DNA from 2 places in the Streptomyces sp. EDA2-14 genome. Region 1 is predicted to be linked to the other one. Evidence: predicted binding sites of a transcription regulator. Region 1 holds the regulator's gene; the other holds the start of a gene.
The links. Region 1 encodes HrcA, which represses chaperone genes, less so after heat shock. Its sites were predicted from a motif close to TTNGCACTCNGNNNNNCNGAGTGCNAA; they were not measured.
Positions count from the first base shown of each region.

Region 2: groES (co-chaperone GroES) is a predicted target of HrcA. The motif match lies at 1,867-1,893, and genes of this name have one in related genera.

Region 1 is NZ_JBUEGE010000001.1:540,797-545,206, forward strand. Features, by position in the region: gene hemW (radical SAM family heme chaperone HemW) at 1-132, shown strand, start outside; gene ACY34M_RS02330 (DUF3097 domain-containing protein) at 350-1,174, opposite strand; gene ACY34M_RS02335 (MBL fold metallo-hydrolase) at 1,209-1,958, opposite strand; gene hrcA (heat-inducible transcriptional repressor HrcA) at 2,089-3,105, shown strand; gene dnaJ (molecular chaperone DnaJ) at 3,106-4,245, shown strand.
Region 2 is NZ_JBUEGE010000002.1:454,741-459,150, reverse strand. Features, by position in the region: gene groL (chaperonin GroEL) at 1-1,295, opposite strand, end outside; gene groES (co-chaperone GroES) at 1,413-1,721, opposite strand; gene ACY34M_RS08495 (polysaccharide deacetylase family protein) at 1,926-2,576, opposite strand; partial or broken gene ACY34M_RS08490 (polysaccharide deacetylase family protein) at 2,573-2,908, opposite strand; gene ACY34M_RS08485 (THUMP-like domain-containing protein) at 2,967-4,208, shown strand; gene ACY34M_RS08480 (hypothetical protein) at 4,288-4,410, opposite strand, start outside.

The DNA.
Region 1 (4,410 bases):
GGCCTCGCGGCGGCGAAGAAAGCATTGACGGACGGCCTGCTGGAACCGGAGCCGTTCACGTCCGGCCGCGCGGTCCTGACCCTGCGCGGCCGCCTCCTCGCCGACGCGGTCGTCCGCGACCTGGTCGACTGAGGCCACGCCGCGCTCCCCGCAGCGCGGCACCGGGCTGCTCTGCCTGCACCGTGGCCGACGCCCACCGTTTCCGTTCCGCGGCACCGGGGTGCCGCCTTGCCCACCCTGCCGCCCAAGGCGGCAGATTGCCCAAGGCTAGGTATTTCAAGCCCCTGCGGCGATTGAGCAGCGGGGGTCGGGGCGGAGCCCCGAGGGTGCGACCACGGTGCAGGGGGCGTTACTCGGGGGCTGTGACGAAGTCGATGAGTTCCTCCACGCGGCCGAGGAGTTCCGGCTCCAGGTCTTTGTAGGTGCGGACCCGCGACAGGATGTGCTGCCACGCCTCACCCGTGTTCGCCACGCGCCAGCCCAGCGCCCGGCACACGCCCGTCTTCCAGTCCTGGCCGCGCGGGACGCGGGGCCACGCTTCGATGCCCACGGAGGACGGCTTCACCGCCTCCCAGATGTCGATGTAGGGGTGGCCCACCACCAGGGCGTGCTCGCTGGTCACCGACTGGGCGATGCGCCATTCCTTCGAGCCCGGCACGAGGTGGTCGACCAGAACCCCGAGGCGGGCGTCCGCTCCGGGCGCGAACTCGGAGACGATCGCCGGGAGGTCGTCCACGCCCTCAAGGAACTCCACCGCGACGCCCTCGATGCGCAGGTCGTCGCCCCAGACCCGCTCGATGAGCTCGGCGTCGTGCTTGCCCTCCACGTAGATGCGCCCCGCGCGCGCCACCCGGGCGCGGGCGCCGGGCACCGCCACCGAGCCGGACGCGGTACGGGTGGGCCGGACGGGACCGGCCGGGCCCGAGGGTCGTACGAGGGTGACGACCTTGCCGTCGATCATGAAGCCGCGGGGTTCCATCGGGAACACCCGGTGCTTGCCGAAGCGGTCCTCCAAGGTCACGGTCGGCCCCTGCGCCGTCTTCTCCACCCGGATCACGGCCCCGCAGAAGCCCGTGGTGACCTCCTCGACGACGAGGTCCGGTTCGGCCGGGACCTCGGCGGCCGGCTTGTTCCGCTTCCACGGAGGGGTCAGGTCGGGGGAGTACTGGCGCATCCGCAAGACGATAAGAGAACAGCGCAGGCCAGGACTACGACACGCCGAAACACGTCGCCAATGTGGCGCGTTGCGCGCGGACGAACTGGGCATTCACCGTCGAACCGTGCCCCGGGACGTACACCGCGTCCTCGCCCCCGAGGTCGAGCAGCCGGTCGAGCGCCGCGGGCCAGTGGTGCGGCGCCGCGTCCGGGCCCGCCTGGGGGTCGCCGGACTCCTCCACCAGATCGCCGCAGAAGACGATCTCCGGGGCGGAGGGGCCGCCGGGGACGAGCACCGCCAGATCGTGGCCACTGTGCGCCGGACCGATGTTCGCGAGCAGCACCGTGAGCCCGCCGCCCAGATCGAGCGTCCACTCGCCGCACACCCGGTGCGGCGGGGTGACCAGGAGGTCGACCGACTCGGCCGCCGCGTCCGGGGCGAGGCCGTGCTTCACGGCGTCGGCGCGCAGCGCCTCGGCGCCGTGCTCGAAGAGGACGTCGATGCCCACCGCCCCGTACACCTCGACACCCGCGAACGCGGCGGTGCCCAGCACATGGTCGAAGTGCGGGTGGGTCAGAGCGACATGCGTCACTCTCCGGTGTGGCCCGAGGAGCGCACGGGTGTCGGCGCGCAGCCCGGCGCCTTCACCCAGTGAGGATCCGGTGTCGATCAAGAGCGCCGCTTCTTCACCGACCACGAGGCCGGTCGTGCAGTCCCATCCGGGCAGCCGCACCCGCCCCACGTTCGGCGCGAGGCGCTCCCAGCCTCTCGCGGCCCAGTCGATACGCTGCGCGAACTCCATACCTCGACGCTAGCGCCCTTGCCGGGCCCGTACCCACCGGCCGTACACTGAGCCGGGGACGATTGGCACTCGCCCACAGGGAGTGCCAAAGCAGGAAGATCGCAACGGCTGTTTCTGGAGGTGCGCGCCGATGCTCAGTGAACGCAGGCTCGAAGTGCTGCGCGCCATCGTCCAGGACTATGTCGGCACCGAGGAGCCGGTCGGCTCCAAGGCGCTCACCGAGCGGCACAAGCTCGGTGTCTCGCCGGCCACCGTCCGTAACGACATGGCTGTCCTGGAGGAAGAGGGATTCATCGCCCAGCCGCACACCAGTGCCGGGCGCATCCCCACCGACAAGGGCTACCGCCTGTTCGTCGACAAGCTCACCGCGGTGAAGCCGATGGCCGCGCCGGAGCGGCGCGCCATCCAGAACTTCCTGGACGGCGCCGTCGATCTCGACGACGTCGTCGGCCGCACCGTGCGGCTGCTCGCGCAGCTGACGCGGCAGGTGGCGATCGTCCAGTACCCGTCCCTGACCCGGTCCACCGTGCGCCATGTCGAGCTGCTGTCGCTCGCGCCCGCCCGTCTGATGCTCGTGCTGATCACGGACACCGGGCGCGTGGAGCAGCGGATGATCGACTGCCCGGCGCCGTTCGGCGAATCGTCACTGGCGGATCTGCGGGCCCGGCTGAACAGCCGGGTCGCGGGCCGCCGGTTCGCCGACGTGCCGCAGCTGGTGCAGGACCTGCCGGAGGCTTTCGAGCAGGAGGACCGGGGTACGGTCTCCACGGTGCTCTCCACTCTGCTGGAGACACTCGTGGAGGAGACGGAGGAGCGGTTGATGATCGGCGGTACCGCCAATCTCACCCGCTTCGGACATGACTTTCCCCTCACCATTCGTCCGGTACTCGAAGCCCTTGAGGAGCAGGTCGTGCTCCTCAAGTTGCTTGGTGAGGTGGGAGATTCGGGCATGGCCGTACGGATCGGTCACGAGAACGCCCATGAAGGACTCAACTCCACGTCCGTCGTCTCCGTGGGCTACGGTTCGGGCGGCGAGGCAGTCGCCAAGCTGGGTGTCGTCGGACCGACACGCATGGATTACCCGGGAACGATGGGAGCAGTACGCGCAGTGGCACGTTACGTCGGACAGATCCTGGCGGAGTCGTAAGTGGCCACGGACTACTACGCCGTACTCGGCGTGCGCCGCGACGCTTCCCAGGACGAAATCAAGAAGGCCTTCCGAAGGCTGGCGCGTGAGCTTCACCCGGATGTGAATCCGGACCCGAAGACTCAGGAGCGCTTCAAGGAGATCAACGCCGCCTACGAGGTGCTCTCCGACCCGCAGAAGAAGCAGGTCTACGACCTCGGGGGCGACCCCCTGTCGCAGGCCGGCGGAGGCGGCGGGGCCGGTGGCTTCGGCGCTGGCGGGTTCGGGAACTTCTCGGACATCATGGATGCCTTCTTCGGCACGGCGTCGCAGCGCGGACCCCGGTCCCGTACGCGCCGTGGCCAGGACGCCATGATCCGGCTCGAGGTCGAGCTGAACGAGGCGGCCTTCGGCACCACCAAGGACATCCAGGTCGACACCGCCGTGGTGTGCACGACCTGCAGCGGCGAGGGTGCCGCGCCGGGGACCTCGGCCCAGACCTGTGACATGTGTCGCGGTCGCGGTGAGGTCTCGCAGGTCACGCGGTCGTTCCTCGGCCAGGTCATGACCTCGCGGCCCTGCCCGCAGTGCCAGGGCTTCGGCACGGTCGTGCCGACGCCGTGCCCCGAGTGCGCGGGCGACGGCCGTATCCGGTCGCGCCGCACGCTCACGGTGAAGATCCCGGCCGGTGTGGACAACGGCACGCGGATCCAGCTCGCGGGCGAGGGCGAGGTCGGCCCCGGCGGCGGCCCCGCCGGTGACCTGTACGTGGAGATCCACGAGCTGCCGCACCCGACGTTCCAGCGGCGCGGCGACGATCTGCACTGCACGGTGACGATCCCGATGACGGCGGCGGCGCTCGGCACGAAGGTGCCGCTGGAGACGCTCGACGGCATGGAGGAGATCGACATCCGGCCGGGCACGCAGTCCGGTCAGTCGGTTCCGCTGCACGGGCGCGGCGTCACGCATCTGCGGGGCGGCGGCCGTGGCGACCTCATCGTGCACGTCGAGGTCACGACGCCGCAGAAGCTGGACCCGGAGCAGGAGCGGGTGCTGCGGGAGCTGGCCAAGCTGCGCGGCGAGGAGCGGCCCACGGGGCAGTTCCAGCCGGGCCAGCAGGGCCTCTTCTCCCGCCTGAAGGACGCGTTCAACGGCCGCTGATCGCCGCACCGGCGTTACGGCCTCGGGGCTCCGCCCCGGACCCCGCGCCTCAATCGCCGGCGGGGCTTGATAAATCAAGCCCCGCCGGCGACTGATGGATCCAGCCCCGAGGTGCTCGGTATTTCAAGCCCCTGCGGCGATTGAGCAGCGGGGCCCGGGGCGGAG
Region 2 (4,410 bases), on a different contig from region 1:
TTGCCGAGCGAGTCGTCGAGGACCTTGGAGGCGTGCACCAGGGCGGAGCCACCACCGGAGACGATGCCCTCCTCGACCGCGGCGCGGGTCGCGGAGATGGCGTCCTCCAGACGGTGCTTCTTCTCCTTGAGCTCCACCTCGGTGGCGGCACCGACGCGGATCACGCACACGCCGCCGGCCAGCTTCGCGAGGCGCTCCTGGAGCTTCTCGCGGTCCCAGTCGGAGTCCGTGTTCTCGATCTCGGCCTTGATCTGCGCGACGCGGCCCTGCACGTCCTCGGACTTGCCGCCACCGTCGACGATGGTGGTGTCGTCCTTGGTGATGGTCACGCGGCGGGCGGTGCCCAGCACGTCCAGGTCGGCCTGGTCGAGCTTGAGGCCGACCTCCTCGGCGATGACGGTGGCACCGGTGAGGGTGGCCATGTCCTGGAGCATCGCCTTGCGGCGGTCACCGAAGCCGGGGGCCTTCACCGCGACGGCGTTGAACGTGCCGCGGATCTTGTTCACGACCAGGGTCGACAGGGCCTCGCCCTCGACGTCCTCGGCGATGATCAGGAGCGGCTTGGAGCCACCGGCCTGGATGACCTTCTCCAGGAGCGGGAGCATGTCCTGGATCGAGCCGATCTTGCCCTGGTGGATCAGGATGTACGGGTCGTCGAGGACGGCCTCCATACGCTCCTGGTCGGTGACGAAGTACGGGGACAGGTAGCCCTTGTCGAAGGCCATGCCCTCGGTGAAGTCGAGCTCCAGACCGAAGGTGTTGGACTCCTCGACGGTGATGACACCGTCCTTGCCGACCTTGTCCATCGCCTCGGCGATGAGCTCGCCGACCTGGTTGTCCTGGGCGGACAGACCGGCGACGGCGGCGATGTCGGACTTCTCGTCGATCGGGCGGGCGGTCGCGAGGAGGTCCTCGGACACGGCCTTGACCGCGGCGTCGATGCCCTTCTTCAGGGCGGCCGGGGAGGCACCGGCGGCAACGTTGCGCAGGCCTTCCTTGACCAGGGCCTGGGCGAGCACGGTGGCGGTGGTCGTACCGTCACCCGCGATGTCGTTGGTCTTGGTCGCCACCTCCTTCACCAGCTGCGCGCCGAGGTTCTCGTACGGGTCCTCGACCTCGACCTCACGGGCGATCGTGACACCGTCGTTGGTGATGGTGGGGGCGCCGAACTTCTTGTCGATGACGACGTTGCGGCCCTTGGGGCCGATCGTCACCTTGACCGTGTCGGCCAGCTTGTTGACGCCGCGCTCAAGGGCGCGACGGGCGTCCTCGTCGAACTTCAGGATCTTCGCCATGGGGCTGAATCAGTCCTCTCGAAACGAACCGCGCCCCTCGCACCCGGCATTTCAGCGGGGGCCAGGGGCGCGGTTCAAAGCATTCTGCTTCGGTGAAGCCGGGAAAGCTTGGGTGAATTACTTCTCGACGATCGCGAGCACGTCGCGAGCCGAGAGGACGAGGTACTCGTCGCCGTTGTACTTCACCTCGGTGCCGCCGTACTTGCTGTAGAGCACGACATCGCCGACCTTGACGTCGAGCGGCAGACGCTCGCCGTTCTCGAAGCGGCCGGGACCCACGGCGAGGACGGCGCCCTCCTGGGGCTTCTCCTTCGCGGTGTCCGGAATGACCAGGCCAGAGGCCGTGGTCTGCTCGGCGTCGAGCGGCTGGACCACAATGCGGTCCTCGAGCGGCTTGATGGCAACCTTGGAGCTGGAGGTCGTCACGATCCGGTCTCCCCCTTCGGAGATCTCACGGGGTTAACAGTCTGGGGTGGCGACCAGGTGGATCCGTCGTCGCGGGTGCCGGACCTGCCCGTCGCTGTCTGGCACTCTCCACTGGTGAGTGCCAGGGCCGAGACTATGACCGCGATTAGCACTCGGTCAAGCGGACTGCTAATCGACTCGTTCGCGGATCGGTGGAACGGCACCTCACAGGTAGTCCTCCAGGGCCGCCACCGTGTACCCCTCGGCCTCGACACGGCGCAGGAGACGCGGGGCCGTCTCCGCCCGGATCCCGAGGATGTCGCCGGGGCGCAGCGCCCCCTCCGGTTCGCGCCACAGCACGATCGCGTCCACCCCGCAGGCGCCCGCCGCCCGCAGGGTGTTCCCGTCGTACGCGCCGGAGGGCGGGTGGAGCAGGCGGGGCGCCGTGCCGAAGCGGCCCTGGATGCGGTCGCGCTGGCCGCAGATCTCCGCGTGCTGCTCGACGTATCCGAGGCCCGGCAGGAAGGGGTGGGTGAGGGTGCGGTTCTGCACCCGGGCGCCGAGGGCGCTCAGTTCGCGCAGGCGGCCCTCGCCCGCTCCCGCGAGGAACACCGAGACCGGCAGGCGCCGCTCGCGGACCAGGTCGACGAGGCGGGAGTCCCGCCCGGCCGGGGCCCCGGCCCCGTCCCCGTACGCGAGGAAGACCACCTTGTCGCGGGTGGGGACGCGGGTGACGAGCGGCGGGACGGTCGACCGCGCCGCTTCCGCCCCCGCCGCCGCCCGCATGACCGGGGCGGCCTGTCCCGCGCACCCGGTGAGCAGCGCCGCGGCCAGGGTGCAGCCGAGGAGCCACGACCGGGGCCCGCGTCTCGTCACAGGTAGTCCTCCAGGCGCGCCACCGCGTAGCCCTTGCGGTCGAGGTACTTCATGAGGTTGCGGATCATGTCGGGCATCGTGCCCTTCCGGTCCTCGCGACCCCGGAAGTGCGTGAGCGGGATGTCGCCCGGATGGATGTCCCGGTCCCACTCCCGGTGGTCCATGGGGTCGACGAAGACCTCGGCGTTCCAGATCGGGGCGTACTTGATGCCGCAGGCCTTGGCGGCGCGCAGCGTGTCCCGGTCGTAGTCGCCGAACGGCGGGATCAACTTTCGGACGGTTTCTTCCTTTTGTCGTACTCGTTGCATGGCGCCGGATCCTGGCAGCTCACGGGCCCGTTCCGGGGTCGACACCGCCGCCTGGCGCGCGCCGTCGCCCGCCTGGCCCACAATGGGCCGGGTGAACGACCCCGCCGCCTTCTCCGCCCTCCTGGCCCCCGAGGGCCTGGCCCTGCTCGACGAACTCCGCGATCACGACCCGGCCAGGGAACTCGCGCTCGCCACGAAGCTGCGCCGCGACCACCCGGCCGACCTCGTCTCGGCCGCGCTCGCCCAGGCGCGGCTGCGTCAGCGGGCGGTGGCGAAGTTCGGGGCCGAGGACGCGGCCCGGATGTTCTTCACGCCGAACGGCGTCGAGCAGGCGACCCGTACGAGCGTCGCGACGTACCGGGCCGAGGCCTTCGCGCGGCTCGGCGTGGGCTCCGTCGCCGACCTGTGCTGCGGCATCGGCGGCGACGCGATCGCGCTCGCCCGCGCGGGGGTCCGGGTCCTTGCCGTCGACCGGGATCCGCTGACGTGCGCGGTGGCGCGGGCGAACGCCGAGGCGCTCGGCCTCACCGGGCTCGTCGAGGTGCGCGAGGCGGACGTCACCGAGGTCGACACGTCCGCGTACGACGCCGTGTTCGTGGACCCGGCGCGGCGGGGCGGCCGGGGCAGGATCTTCGACCCAGAGGCCTACTCGCCTCCCCTGTCCTGGGCCGTGTCCGCCGCGCTCAAGGCGCCGCGCGCCGCGCTGAAGATCGCTCCCGGCATCCCGCACGAGGCGATCCCCGCGGAGGCCGACGCCGAGTGGATCTCGGACGGGGGCGATGTGAAGGAGGCGGTGCTCTGGTTCGGGACGGAACGGGCTACGGGTGCCGCGCGAAGCGCGTCGATGAGGGGCGGTGGCCGGGTGACGGGCGGGCGGATGCGGGCGACGTTGCTGCCGGGGCCGCGGGCGCTGGCGGGCCGTGGACTTCCCGACCCCGAAGTGCGGCCTGTCGGGCGGTACTTGTACGAGCCGGACGGCGCCGTCATCCGGGCGCATCTGGTCGCCGAGGTGGCCGAGGAGGTCGGCGGCGGGCTCGTCGACGAGACGATCGCGTACGTGACGGCCGACGAGCTGCACCCCACGCCGTACGCCGCCGCGTACGAGATCACGGACCGACTTCCGTTCAACGTGAAGAAGTTGAAGGCGCTGCTGCGGCAGCGGGAGGTGGGCGTGCTGACGGTGAAGAAGCGGGGGTCCGCGGTCGAGCCGGAGGAGTTGCGCCGCAAGGTCATGCCGAAGCCGTACGGGAAGGTTTCCGCCACGGTGTTCCTTACGCGGGTGGCGGGTGCGCCCACGATGCTCGTCGGCGCACCCGTGAGTTGACGCCACAGGGCTCCGCCCCGGACCCCGCGCCTCAATCGCCGGCGGGGCTTGATCGGCGCTACCTGTTGGCGTACGCCCGCTAGGCGGCCTCGAACCGCCAGCGGTGCACGGCGCGCGTCACCAAGTCGCCGTCCGGCTCCGGCAGTTCGGGCAGCTGCGCCTCGTACGCCGCGTCCCACCACGTAATGACGAGCACCCGGTC